Regions from separate parts of the Streptomyces sp. NPDC050560 genome, predicted to be linked through region 1. Evidence: riboswitches for the same ligand, from Rfam matches in the RefSeq annotation. Region 1 holds a riboswitch; the other holds the start of a gene.
The links. Region 1 has a riboswitch for glycine ahead of gcvP (aminomethyl-transferring glycine dehydrogenase). Riboswitches for the same ligand answer to the same signal wherever they lie in the genome.

Region 1 (5,753 bases):
TCAGCCGACCGGGAGGCCGCCCACCTGGTGGCGCACCACCCGGAGCAGGGCTGGAGCCTGCTGTGCAACGGCGTCCTCCTCTTCGAGGACACCGGTGAACTGCTGCCGGACGGCAAGGTCATCGCTCCGCACCGCCCCCTGGGCACCTCCAGGGTGATCACCGCCGCCTAGCGCCACGCCCCACGCGCCACCAGGGCCGGTCCCGTGTTTGCGGACCGGCCCCTTTTCGCGTCCCGGGTCAGTCGTCGTACGCCTCGGGCGGCGGGCAGGCGCACACCAGGTTGCGGTCCCCGTACGCCTGGTCGATGCGGCGCACCGGCGGCCAGTACTTGTCCGCCGCGTGCACCCCGGTCGGGAACACGGCCGTCTCGCGCCCGTACGGGTGGTCCCAGTCGCCCGCGAGGACGGCGGCGGTGTGCGGGGCGTTGCGCAGCGGGTTGTCCTCGCGGGGCCACTCCCCCGCCGCGACCTTCTCGATCTCGGCCCGGATCGCGATCATCGCCGCGCAGAAGCGGTCGATCTCCGTAAGATCCTCGCTCTCGGTGGGCTCGATCATGAGCGTTCCGGCGACGGGGAACGACATCGTGGGCGCGTGGAAGCCGTAGTCCACGAGCCGCTTGGCGACGTCGTCGACGCTGACCCCGGTGGCCTTGGTCAGCGGGCGCAGGTCGATCACGCACTCGTGCGCCACGAGGCCGCCGGGCCCCGTGTAGAGCACGGGGAAGTGGGGTTCGAGCCGCCTGGCGATGTAGTTGGCGCTCAGGACCGCGACCTGGGTGGCGCGCCGCAGCCCCTCGCCGCCCATCAGCCGTACGAACGCCCAGGAGATCGGGAGGATACCGGCCGAGCCCCAGGGCGCGGCGGCCACGGGGCCCGGGCCGGTCTCGGGGCCCGCGAGCGGCTGGAGCGGGTGGCCGGGGAGGTAGGGGGCCAGGTGCTCGCGCACCGCGACGGGGCCGACGCCGGGACCGCCGCCGCCGTGCGGGATGCAGAACGTCTTGTGCAGGTTGAGGTGCGAGACGTCCCCGCCGAACCTGCCGGGCCTGGCGAGCCCCATCAGCGCGTTCAGATTGGCCCCGTCCACGTAGACCTGGCCGCCCGCGTCGTGCACGGCGGCGCAGATCTCGGACACGTGCTCCTCGAACACGCCGTGCGTCGACGGGTACGTGATCATGAGCACCGCGAGCCTGTCACGGTGCTGCTCGATCTTGGCCCGCAGGTCGTCGGCGTCGATCTCGCCGTCGCCCGCGGTCTTCACCACGACCACCCGCATCCCGGCGAGCACCGCGCTCGCCGCGTTGGTGCCGTGCGCGGAGGACGGGATCAGGCAGACGGTGCGGCCGGCCTCGCCACGCGCCCTGTGGTAGCCGCGTACCGCGAGGAGCCCCGCAAGCTCGCCCTGGGAGCCGGCGTTGGGCTGGAGCGAGACACGGTCGTAGCCGGTGATCGCGGCGAGCCAGCCGGACAGCTCCCCGATGAGGGACAGATAGCCCTGGGCCTGCTCGCTGGGCGCGAAGGGGTGCAGCGCCCCGAACTCGGGCCAGGTCACGGGCTCCATCTCGGTGGTGGAGTTGAGCTTCATGGTGCAGGAGCCCAGCGGGATCATGCCGCGGTCCAGGGCGTAGTCCCGGTCCCCGAGGCGGCGCAGGTAGCGCAGCATCGAGGTCTCGGAGCGGTGCTCGTGGAAGACCGGGTGGGTGAGGTAGGCGTCGGTGCGCAGCAGCCCGGCCGGGAGCGCGTCGTCGGTGTCCTCGTCGAGCGCGGCGACCTCCGCCTCGACGCCGAACGCGCTCCACACCGTGCCGAGATGGTCCCTCGTGGTGGTCTCGTCGCAGGCGATGCCGACGTGGTCGGCGTCGGTCAGCCGCAGGTTGACCCCGCCGCCGCGGGCCGCCGCGACGACCTCCGCGGCGCGCCCGGGCACCCGGGCGGTCACCGTGTCGAAGAACGTCCCGTGGGTCACCTCCACGCCCCCGGCGCGCAGCCCCGCCGCGAGCAGCGTCGCGTACCTGTGGGTCCTGGCGGCGATGGCCCGCAGCCCCTCGGGGCCGTGGTAGACGGCGTACATCCCGGCCATCACGGCGAGCAGCACCTGGGCGGTGCAGATGTTGCTGGTGGCCTTCTCCCGGCGGATGTGCTGCTCCCTGGTCTGGAGCGCGAGCCGGTAGGCACGGTTGCCGTCGGCGTCCTGGGAGACCCCGACGAGACGTCCCGGCAGGCTGCGGGCGAAGTCCTCGCGTACGGACATGTAGCCCGCGTGCGGGCCGCCGAAGCCCATGGGGACGCCGAAGCGCTGGGTGGTGCCGACGGCGATGTCGGCGCCGAGCTGTCCCGGCGGGGTGAGCAGGGCGAGGGCGAGCAGGTCGGCGGCGACGGTCACCACGGCGCCCAGCTCGTGCGCCCGCTCGACCAGCGGCCGCAGGTCGCGTACGGCGCCCGAGGCGCCCGGGTACTGGAGCAGCACGCCGGTCACGCCGCGCTCGGCGACGGCGTCGGGCACCCCGTCGGCGAGGTCCGCCACGACGATCTCCACACCGGAGGGCTCCGCCCTGGTCCTGAGCACGGCGAGGGTCTGCGGCAGGGTGTCGGCGTCGACGAGGAAGACGCCGTCCTTGACCTTGCCGACCCGCCGGGAGAGCGCCATGGCCTCGGCGGCGGCCGTGCCCTCGTCGAGGAGGGAGGCGCCGGCCGTGGGCAGCCCGGTCAGGTCGGCGACCGTGGTCTGGAAGTTCAGCAGCGCTTCGAGGCGGCCCTGCGATATCTCCGGCTGGTAGGGCGTGTACGCGGTGTACCAGGCGGGGTTCTCCAGCACATTGCGGAGGATGACCGGCGGGGTGAAGGTGCCGTAGTAGCCGAGGCCGATCATGGAGTCGAGGACGGTGTTGCGCTCGGCGAGGCCCCGCAGGCTCGCCAGCACCTCCGCCTCGCTGCCCGCCTCGGGCAGCGGCAGCCGCTCGGTGCTCCTGATCACCTCGGGCACGGCGGCGTCCGTCAGCTCGTCGAGGGAGCCGTAGCCGACGTGCGCCAGCATCTTGGCGAGTTCCTGGGGCCCCGGACCGATGTGCCGCCGCTCGAAGGGGGCGGCGCGCTCAAGACGGGACAGCGGCGTGCGGTGGGCGTTCATGGCGGGGGCCTCCTGGTCTGCTGCGACCTGTGAGGGCACGGGGTGCCCGGACGGCCTCCCCCTCTGTCATACGACCTGAGAGCTTCACCGGCACGCCCTGGGGACGCCCGGCTTGCACCGTCGGTGAGAGCGGAAGACCGACCATGCCCGCTCTGCTTTCCAGAGTGGCCTCACCCGCGCGGTACGTGAGCCTGAGAGATTCCGGGGAGGATTTGCTCCTTCGGCGCCTCCGGCGGCCGCCGGAGGACTCTCCCGCTCGGGTTCTGCGGCCATCAGCAAGCCTACCAGCGGCCCCGCGGTCGGCACTCGGCTGGCCGACACCCCGTTCGTACCCTTTCGTAGGGGTGACGGATGGTTCTTCGGCAGTCGGGAGACAGCGTGCAGACGGATGTGAACCCGCGCCACCTGATCGGCCGCAAAGCGTTCGATCGCACCGGTTCGAAGATCGGGACCATCGACGAGGTCTATCTCGACGATGCCACCGGCTCACCCGAATGGGCGGCCATAAGGACGGGATTCTTCACCCGGGACGCCTTCGTGCCGCTGGAGCAGAGCAGGCTGGTGGGCGGGGTGCTGCGGGTGCCCTTCGACCGCTCCCTGATCCGGCACGCGCCGGACCTCGGGGTCGGACGCCACCTCTCCCCCGCCCAGGAGCTACAGCTCTGCCACCACTACGGGATCATGGTGGAGGGGGTGCGCGAGACCTGGCCCCCGGACCGCGACTTCGGGCACATCGCGGGCGAGGAACGGGACTGAGTCCGGGGCGCGGCGGCACCCGGTGCCGTCAGCCGGCGGTCTCCGGGCCCGGCGCGTCCTTCGGGGCCCGCGCCCCGTCGGGCACGAGCGGCAGCGGCCCGGCGGCCGTGAGGTCGGGGTCGTCGGCGGCGAAGGTGCGGACCCGGCCGGGGGCCGAGCCCGGGGTCTCGAAGCGCACGGTGACCCGGCCGAGGCCGCTGCCCTGCACCCAGCCGGGGCCGTGCCGCGCGTGCCGCACGTCGTGCCCGGCGAGCCAGCGCCTCGGCACCGGCGTGTCGTCCTGTTTCTCGGGCGCCTCGGGGCGCTCCCCGGTGTCCTCGGGCTCGGGGTGCGGCTCCTCCGCGGTGCCCGAAGCGGCCTGTGCGAACAGGTCCTCCTGGGTGAACCCGGCGAGTCCCGTGACGCCGACGCCGAGCAGCCGCACCCCGCCGGTGGTGTCCACGGACTCCAGCAGCCGCGCGGCCGCCTCCCGCACCACCGCGGGGTCGTCGGTGGGGCCGCGCAGCGTCTCCGAGCGGGTGAGCGTGGAGAAGTCGTAGCGGCGGACCTTCAGCACCACCGTGCGCCCCGAGCGCCCCGCCTCGCGCAGCCGCCGCACACAGCGGTCGGCGAGCCGCTGCACCTCGCCGCGCACCCGTACCCGGTCGTGGATGTCGGTGTCGTAGGTGTCCTCGACGGAGACGGACTTGGTGTCGCGCTCGGCGACGACGGGCCGCTCGTCCCTGGCCAGCGCCATCGCGTAGAGCCCCGCGCCGTGCGCCTTGCCGAGCAGCCGCACCAGCTCGTCCTTTCCGGCGTCCGCGATCTCCTGGACGGTGGTGATCCCGGCCCGCCGCAGATGGTCGCCGGTGGCGGGGCCGACGCCCGGCAGGGTGCGCACCGGGAGCGGTCCCAGCAGCTCGCGCTCGCTGCCCGCGTCAATGAGCACCAGGCCGTCGGGCTTGGCGCGCTCGGAGGCGATCTTGGCGAGCATCTTGGAGACGGCGAGCCCGACGGAGCCGCTGAGGCCGGTGACGGCCCTGATGTCGGCGCGCAGCCGTTCGCCGATGGCGCGGGCCGACGCGGCGTCGTCCGCGGCCCCCGACGCCTCCAGGTCGACGAAAGCCTCGTCCAGGCTGAGCGGTTCGACCAGCGGGGACAGGTTCCGCAGCAGGCCCATGACCTGCTCGCTGATGTCGCGGTAGAGCCCGAAGCGGGGCACGAGGTACGCGGCGTGTGGTGCGAGGCGCCTCGCCTGCCCCATGGGCATCGCGGAGTGCACCCCGAACCTGCGGGCCTCGTAGGAGGCGGTGGCGACGACGCCCCGGGGCCCGAGGCCGCCCACGATCACGGCCTTGCCGCGCAGGCTCGGCTTGGCCGCCTGCTCCGCCGAGGCGTAGAAGGCATCCATGTCGAGATGCATGATGGTGGGCTCGCGTCGCACGCCTCAGATGCTGCCGTATGCCACTGACATCGCGCCCGCCCGCCGCGCGAACGGGCGGGGGCGGTCAGACGGCGCGGTTGCGGCGGCGGGCCAGCTCGTCGGTGGGATGGCGGCCGACGAGGGTCTCACCGGTGTCGACCCGCTCGCCGTGGAGCTGGGAGAGGGCGGTCTGCACGTCGTGCCAGACGACCCCGACGGCGATGCCGAAGATGCCCTGGCCGCCCTGGAGGAGCTGGTGGACCTCGCCGGGCGAGGAGCACTCGTAGACCGTGGCGCCGTCGCTCATCAGCGTCATGCGTTCCAGGTCGGCGAGGGAGCGGCCGCGCAGATGGCGGACGGCGGTCCTGATGTTCTGCAAGGAGACGCCGGTGTCCAGGAAGCGCTTCACGATCTTCAGCACGACGACGTCGCGGAAGCTGTAGAGGCGCTGGGTGCCCGAGCCGTAGGCGG
Region 2 (5,753 bases), on a different contig from region 1:
TCGACGACGCGCGCGGCGGCCGAGGGTGCGCCGCCCGCCAGGGCGGCGGAGAGCACCTGCTCCAACTCGTTGACGGGCCAGGCGCCGTACGCGTACGGCGCGGACTCCACCGGTATGTCCATGTTCAACGCTTGCTCCACACCTGTGTCCTGTACTGCGGGACGCACCTTAACCCTTGCCGGGCGCGGTGTTGACGGCGTTCGAACAGGGGCGTGGTGCACGCGGGGCGCGTCAGCGGCGGAAGCCGAGCGTCCGTACGGTGTCGGCGGCGGTGCGGTCGAACAGCAGGACGCTCGCGCAGCCCGGTGGCGGCCCGGTGGCGGCGACGCGCTCCAGGAGGCGGGCGAAGGCCCTGCGGTGCGCGCCGAAGGCGTGGCGGGAGACGCGGCGCCCGCGCGCGTGCTGCCCCGCGAGGGCGGCGTCGGGCGCGACGTCGAGCAGCAGCAGGTGCAGGGCGCCGCCGCGGCGGCGCGCCGCGCACGCGAGGAGGGCGCGCACCCAGCGCCTGTTGCCGCAGTCGTGCACCACGAGCCCGCGCCCGGAGCGCAGGGCGCGCAGGAGGCGCGCGTAGTGCGCGAGGCGTACCAGGGGGCGGTAGAGGGCGTAGGGCAGGCTCGGGTGCACGCGGCGCGCGAAGCGTTCCCTGACGTCCTGGGAGTCGAGGCGGTGGGCGCCGTGGGCGCCGGTTGCCGCGGTGCCTGCGGTGGCCGTGGCGTCCATGACGCCCGTGGCGGTGCGTACGGTGCGGCGGATCAGGGTGGACTTGCCGCTGCCCGGCAGCCCCGAGACCACGACGAGGTCCCCCGCGTCGAACCACAGCTCCGCGGGGACGGCCCCGGGGCGGCCCCTGAGGTCCCACACGCCGGGCATGGCTGTCGTGGCGGCCGCGTCGGGCGCGGTGACGGACATGCCGGACATGGGGGTCGTGTCGGATGCCGGCACCGTGATCGGCCTCCCCCGTGCGGTCGTGTCAGGGCCCTGACCCGAGTGTAAAGAAACGGTAATGCCGCACAAGGGTGTCTCTGCTTATGGCCGGATCGCGTCGTCGGTACGGCCCGTGGCCGCCGTCCGGCGCCGGTCACACGCGCGCGGCCCCGCACGAGGCCGCCTCGCGCCCCCGGCCGCCCCGCCCCGCGGCGCCCTTCCCGCAGGGCTCCGTACCGCCCCCGTACCGCTCACGTACCGGCGCCCGCGCGGGTCGCGGACCCGTCGCGGCGCCCGGAGACGCACCACCGCCCGGGCGCCCGGCACGCGCGCGTGCCATGATGTGCGCGCAAACTCCATAACGGCCGCTTGAATCCGCGCGGGAGAGTTCCCGGCCACCGGCCGGGGCGCCGAAGGAGCAAGTTCCTCCCTTGAATCTCTCAGGCCCCGATACCGCGCGGGCGAGGCGCATCTGAAAAGCGGGCCGCCCACGGGCGGTCCCACCGAAGGTGCAAGCCGGGACGGCAGCAGTCCGCGCGTCGGACGCCCCCGGTGAAGCTCTCAGGTTCCGATGACAGATGGGGAGGAAGTCACCCGCCCGTCCTGCCCTGGAGCCAGCCGATGACCCATGCCCCGCGCGCCGCCGCGCCGCCAAAACAGCCGGGCGCCCCGCGCCGTACCGCCCTCGACGCCGTGCACCGCTCCCTCGGTGCCGTCATGACCGACTTCGCCGGATGGGACATGCCGCTGCGCTACGGCAGCGAGCGCGGGGAGCACAGCGCCGTCAGGACCGCGGCCGGGCTCTTCGACCTGTCCCACATGGGCGAGATCACCGTCACGGGCCCGGAGGCGGGCGCCGCGCTCGACCACGCCCTGGTGGGCGCCTTCGGCACCCTGCGCGCCGGACGGGCCCGCTACACCATGATCTGCCGCACGGACGGCGGCATCCTCGACGACCTGATCGTCTACCGGCTCGACGACACGACGTACCTGGTCGTCGCCAACGCCGCCAACGCACGCACGGTGCTCGACGCCCTCACGGAGCGCGCGGAAGGCTTCGACGCGCGCGTGCGCGACGACCGCGACGCGTACGCGCTCCTCGCGGTGCAGGGCCCGGCGTCCGCCGGCATCCTCGGCGGGCTCACGGACGCCGCGCTTGAGGGTCTGAAGTACTACGCGGGGCTGCCGGGCACGGTCGCCGGGGTGCCCGCGCTGATCGCGCGCACCGGGTACACGGGCGAGGACGGCTTCGAGCTGTTCGTCGCGCCCGAGCACGCCGAGGGCCTGTGGGCGGCGCTCACCGAGGCGGGCGCGGACGCGGGCCTCGTGCCGTGCGGGCTGGCCTGCCGTGACACGCTGCGGCTCGAAGCGGGCATGCCGCTGTACGGGCACGAGCTGTCCACGGAGCTGACCCCGTTCGACGCCGGGCTCGGCCGGATCGTGAAGTTCGGCAAGGAGGGCGGCTTCGTCGGCAAGGACGCCCTGGAGGAGGCGGCGCGGCGCGCCGAGTCCGCCCCGCCGCGGGTGCTCGTCGGGCTCGTCGCGCGGGGCCGCAGGGTGCCGCGGGCCGGGTACCGGGTGCTCGCCGACGGCGCGCCGGTCGGCGAGGTCACCTCGGGCGCCCCCTCCCCCACCCTCGGGGCGCCCATCGCCATGGCCTACGTGGACGCCGCGCACGCGGCCCCCGGCGCCCCCGGGATCGCCGTCGACATCCGGGGCGCGGCGGAGCCGTACGACCTCGTGGCGCTGCCGTTCTACCGGCGCGGGAGCTGAAGCGCGCGCCGGTTCCCCGGCGGCGCCGTGCCCCCGCAGAGGATGGCGGGGGCGCCGCCGCGCACCGTCCCACCGGGCGGGAGCCCCGTCCCACTGGGCAAGACCCCGTACTGAGCAGTCCCCCGCGTACAGGAGAATTCAGCCATGAGCAATCCCGAGCACCTTCGCTACAGCAAAGAGCATGAGTGGGTGACGCCCACCGCCGACGGCGTGGCCACGGTCGGTATCACCGAGTACGCCGCCAACTCCCTCGGCGACGTCGTCTTCGCCCAGCTCCCCGAGGTCGGCGCGGCCATCACCGCGGGCGACGCCTGCGGCGAGCTGGAGTCGACGAAGTCGGTCAGCGACCTCTACTCGCCGGTGAGCGGCGAGGTGACCGAGGTCAACGAGGACGTGGCGAACGACCCTTCGCTGGTGAACTCCGAGCCGTACGAGGGCGGCTGGCTGTTCAGGGTGCGTGTCGCCGGGGAGCCGGACGACCTGCTCACCGCCGCCGAGTACGGCGAGTTCTCGGCCTCCGAGTAGGCCCCCGCGCCGCCGCGCCCGCGGGCGGCCCGCGCTCCCCCGTGGAGCGCCGGGGCCGCCGCCGGTGCGCAGGCGCCCTCCGTGACCGTCCCGCGCGGCACGCCGCCGGGACCAGACTCCCCAGGGACCCGTGATGTCGCTTCTCAACACCCCGCTCCACCAGCTCGACCCGGACGTCGCCGCCGCCGTCGACGCCGAGCTGCGCCGCCAGCAGTCCACGCTGGAGATGATCGCCTCGGAGAACTTCGCGCCCGTCGGCGTCCTTGAGGCGCAGGGCTCCGTGCTCACCAACAAGTACGCGGAGGGCTACCCGGGCCGCCGCTACTACGGGGGCTGCGAGCACGTCGACGTGGTCGAGCAGATCGCGATCGACCGTGTGAAGGAGCTGTTCGGCGCCGAGCACGCCAACGTCCAGCCGCACTCGGGGGCCCAGGCCAACGCCGCCGCGATGTTCGCGCTGCTGAAGCCGGGCGACACCATCATGGGCCTGAACCTCGCCCACGGCGGCCACCTCACCCACGGCATGAAGATCAACTTCTCCGGCAAGCTGTACCACGTGGTCGCCTACCACGTGGACGGCGAGACCGGGCGCGTCGACATGGCCGAGGTGGAGCGGCTGGCCAAGGAGAGCAGGCCGAAGCTGATCGTCGCGGGCTGGTCCGCGTACCCGAGGCAGTTGGACTTCGCCGCGTTCCGCAGGATCGCCGACGAGGTCGGCGCGTACCTGATGGTGGACATGGCCCACTTCGCGGGCCTGGTCGCGGCCGGTCTGCACCCCAACCCGGTGCCGCACGCGCACGTGGTGACCACCACCACCCACAAGACCCTCGGCGGCCCGCGCGGCGGCGTCATCCTCAGCACCGCGGATCTCGCGAAGAAGATCAACTCGGCGGTGTTCCCCGGCCAGCAGGGCGGGCCGCTCGAACATGTCATCGCGGCGAAGGCGGTCGCGTTCAAGGTGGCCGCGAGCGAGGACTTCAAGGAGCGCCAGCGGCGCACCGTGGAGGGCGCGGCGATCCTCGCCGAGCGCCTGGTGGCGCAGGACGTCGCGGCGGCGGGCGTCTCGGTGCTCTCCGGCGGCACCGACGTCCACCTGGTCCTCGTCGACCTGCGCGACAGCCGGCTCGACGGGCAGCAGGCCGAGGACCGGCTCCACGAGATCGGCATCACCGTCAACCGCAACGCCGTGCCGAACGACCCGCGTCCGCCGATGGTCACCTCGGGGCTGCGCATCGGCACCCCCGCGCTCGCCACCCGCGGCTTCGCCGCCGAGGACTTCCGCGAGGTCGCCGACGTCATCGCCGGGGCGCTGAAGCCGGACCTCGACGAGTCCGGCACGAAGGCGCTGGCCGGGCGGGTGACGGCGCTGGTGGCGAAGCACCCGCTGTATCCGAACCTGTAGCGCCCGCGGCCCCGGGGCACCGCCCCGGGGCCTTTCGTACGCTTGACCGTGGCAGCGCGCACCCCGACCGGGGCGCGGTGCCCGCGCCCTGCCACCCACGGGCCGCGCACCCCGCGGCCGACGGCGTGCCACGCCAGCAAGGAGTCATCCGTGGCCCTCTCGGTCTTCGACCTGTTCTCGGTCGGCATCGGACCCTCAAGCTCCCACACGGTCGGCCCGATGCGGGCGGCCCGGATGTTCGCGCGGCGGCTGCGGGGCGAGGGCCTGCTGGAGCGGACGCACACCGTCCACGCGGAGCTGTACGGCTCGCTCGGCGCGACGGGGCACGGACACGGCACCCCGCGCGCGGTGCTGCTCGGCCTCGCGGGCGAGTCCCCGCGCACCGTCGACGTCGACACGGCGCAGGAGCGCACGGACCGTATGCGCGCCACCGGGCGGCTGCCGCTGCTCGGCACCCACGAGATCGGCTTCGACACCGACCGCGACCTGGTGCTGCACCGCAGGCGGGCGCTGCCGTACCACGCCAACGGCATGACGCTGCGCGCGGCGGACGCGGCCGGGCGGGCGCTGCTGGAGAAGACGTACTACTCGGTCGGCGGCGGCTTCGTGGTGGACGAGGACGCGGTGGGCACGGACCGTATCGCCCTCGACGACACGGAGCTGACGCACCCGTTCCGCACCGGCGACGAGCTGATGGCGCGGGCCAGGGAGACCGGTCTCTCGGTGTCGGCGCTGATGCTGGAGAACGAGCGGGCGTGGCGCACCGAGGGCGAGGTGCGCGCGGAACTGCTGGAGATCTGGCGGGTGATGCGGGACTGCGTGGCGCGCGGCATGTCCCGTGAGGGGCTGCTGCCCGGCGGCCTCAAGGTGCGCAGGCGCGCGGCGTCCTCGGCGCGGCAGTTGCGCGCGGAGGGCGACCCCGCGGCGCGCGCGATGGAGTGGGTGACGCTGTACGCGATGGCGGTGAACGAGGAGAACGCCGCGGGCGGCCGGGTGGTGACCGCGCCGACCAACGGCGCGGCCGGCATCATCCCCGCGGTGCTCCGCTACTACCTGGACTTCGTGCCGGGCGCCGACGAGGAGGGCGTGGTGCGCTTCCTGCTGGCGGCGGGGGCGATCGGCATGCTCT

Region 2: another riboswitch for glycine. It lies ahead of gcvT (glycine cleavage system aminomethyltransferase GcvT); the one in region 1 lies ahead of gcvP (aminomethyl-transferring glycine dehydrogenase).

The regions. Positions count from the first base shown of each region.
Region 1 is NZ_JBITGT010000028.1:37,431-43,183, forward strand. Features, by position in the region: gene ACIBIW_RS36415 (DUF5999 family protein) at 1-171, shown strand, start outside; gene gcvP (aminomethyl-transferring glycine dehydrogenase) at 239-3,124, opposite strand; glycine riboswitch at 3,294-3,389, opposite strand; gene ACIBIW_RS36425 (PRC-barrel domain-containing protein) at 3,503-3,880, shown strand; gene ACIBIW_RS36430 (DNA polymerase IV) at 3,909-5,303, opposite strand; gene ACIBIW_RS36435 (MerR family transcriptional regulator) at 5,368-5,753, opposite strand, start outside.
Region 2 is NZ_JBITGT010000017.1:104,919-110,671, reverse strand. Features, by position in the region: gene ACIBIW_RS31310 (enhanced serine sensitivity protein SseB C-terminal domain-containing protein) at 1-122, opposite strand, end outside; gene ACIBIW_RS31305 (AAA family ATPase) at 232-909, opposite strand; glycine riboswitch at 1,295-1,390, shown strand; gene gcvT (glycine cleavage system aminomethyltransferase GcvT) at 1,546-2,697, shown strand; gene gcvH (glycine cleavage system protein GcvH) at 2,842-3,222, shown strand; gene glyA (serine hydroxymethyltransferase) at 3,356-4,624, shown strand; gene ACIBIW_RS31285 (L-serine ammonia-lyase) at 4,775-5,753, shown strand, end outside.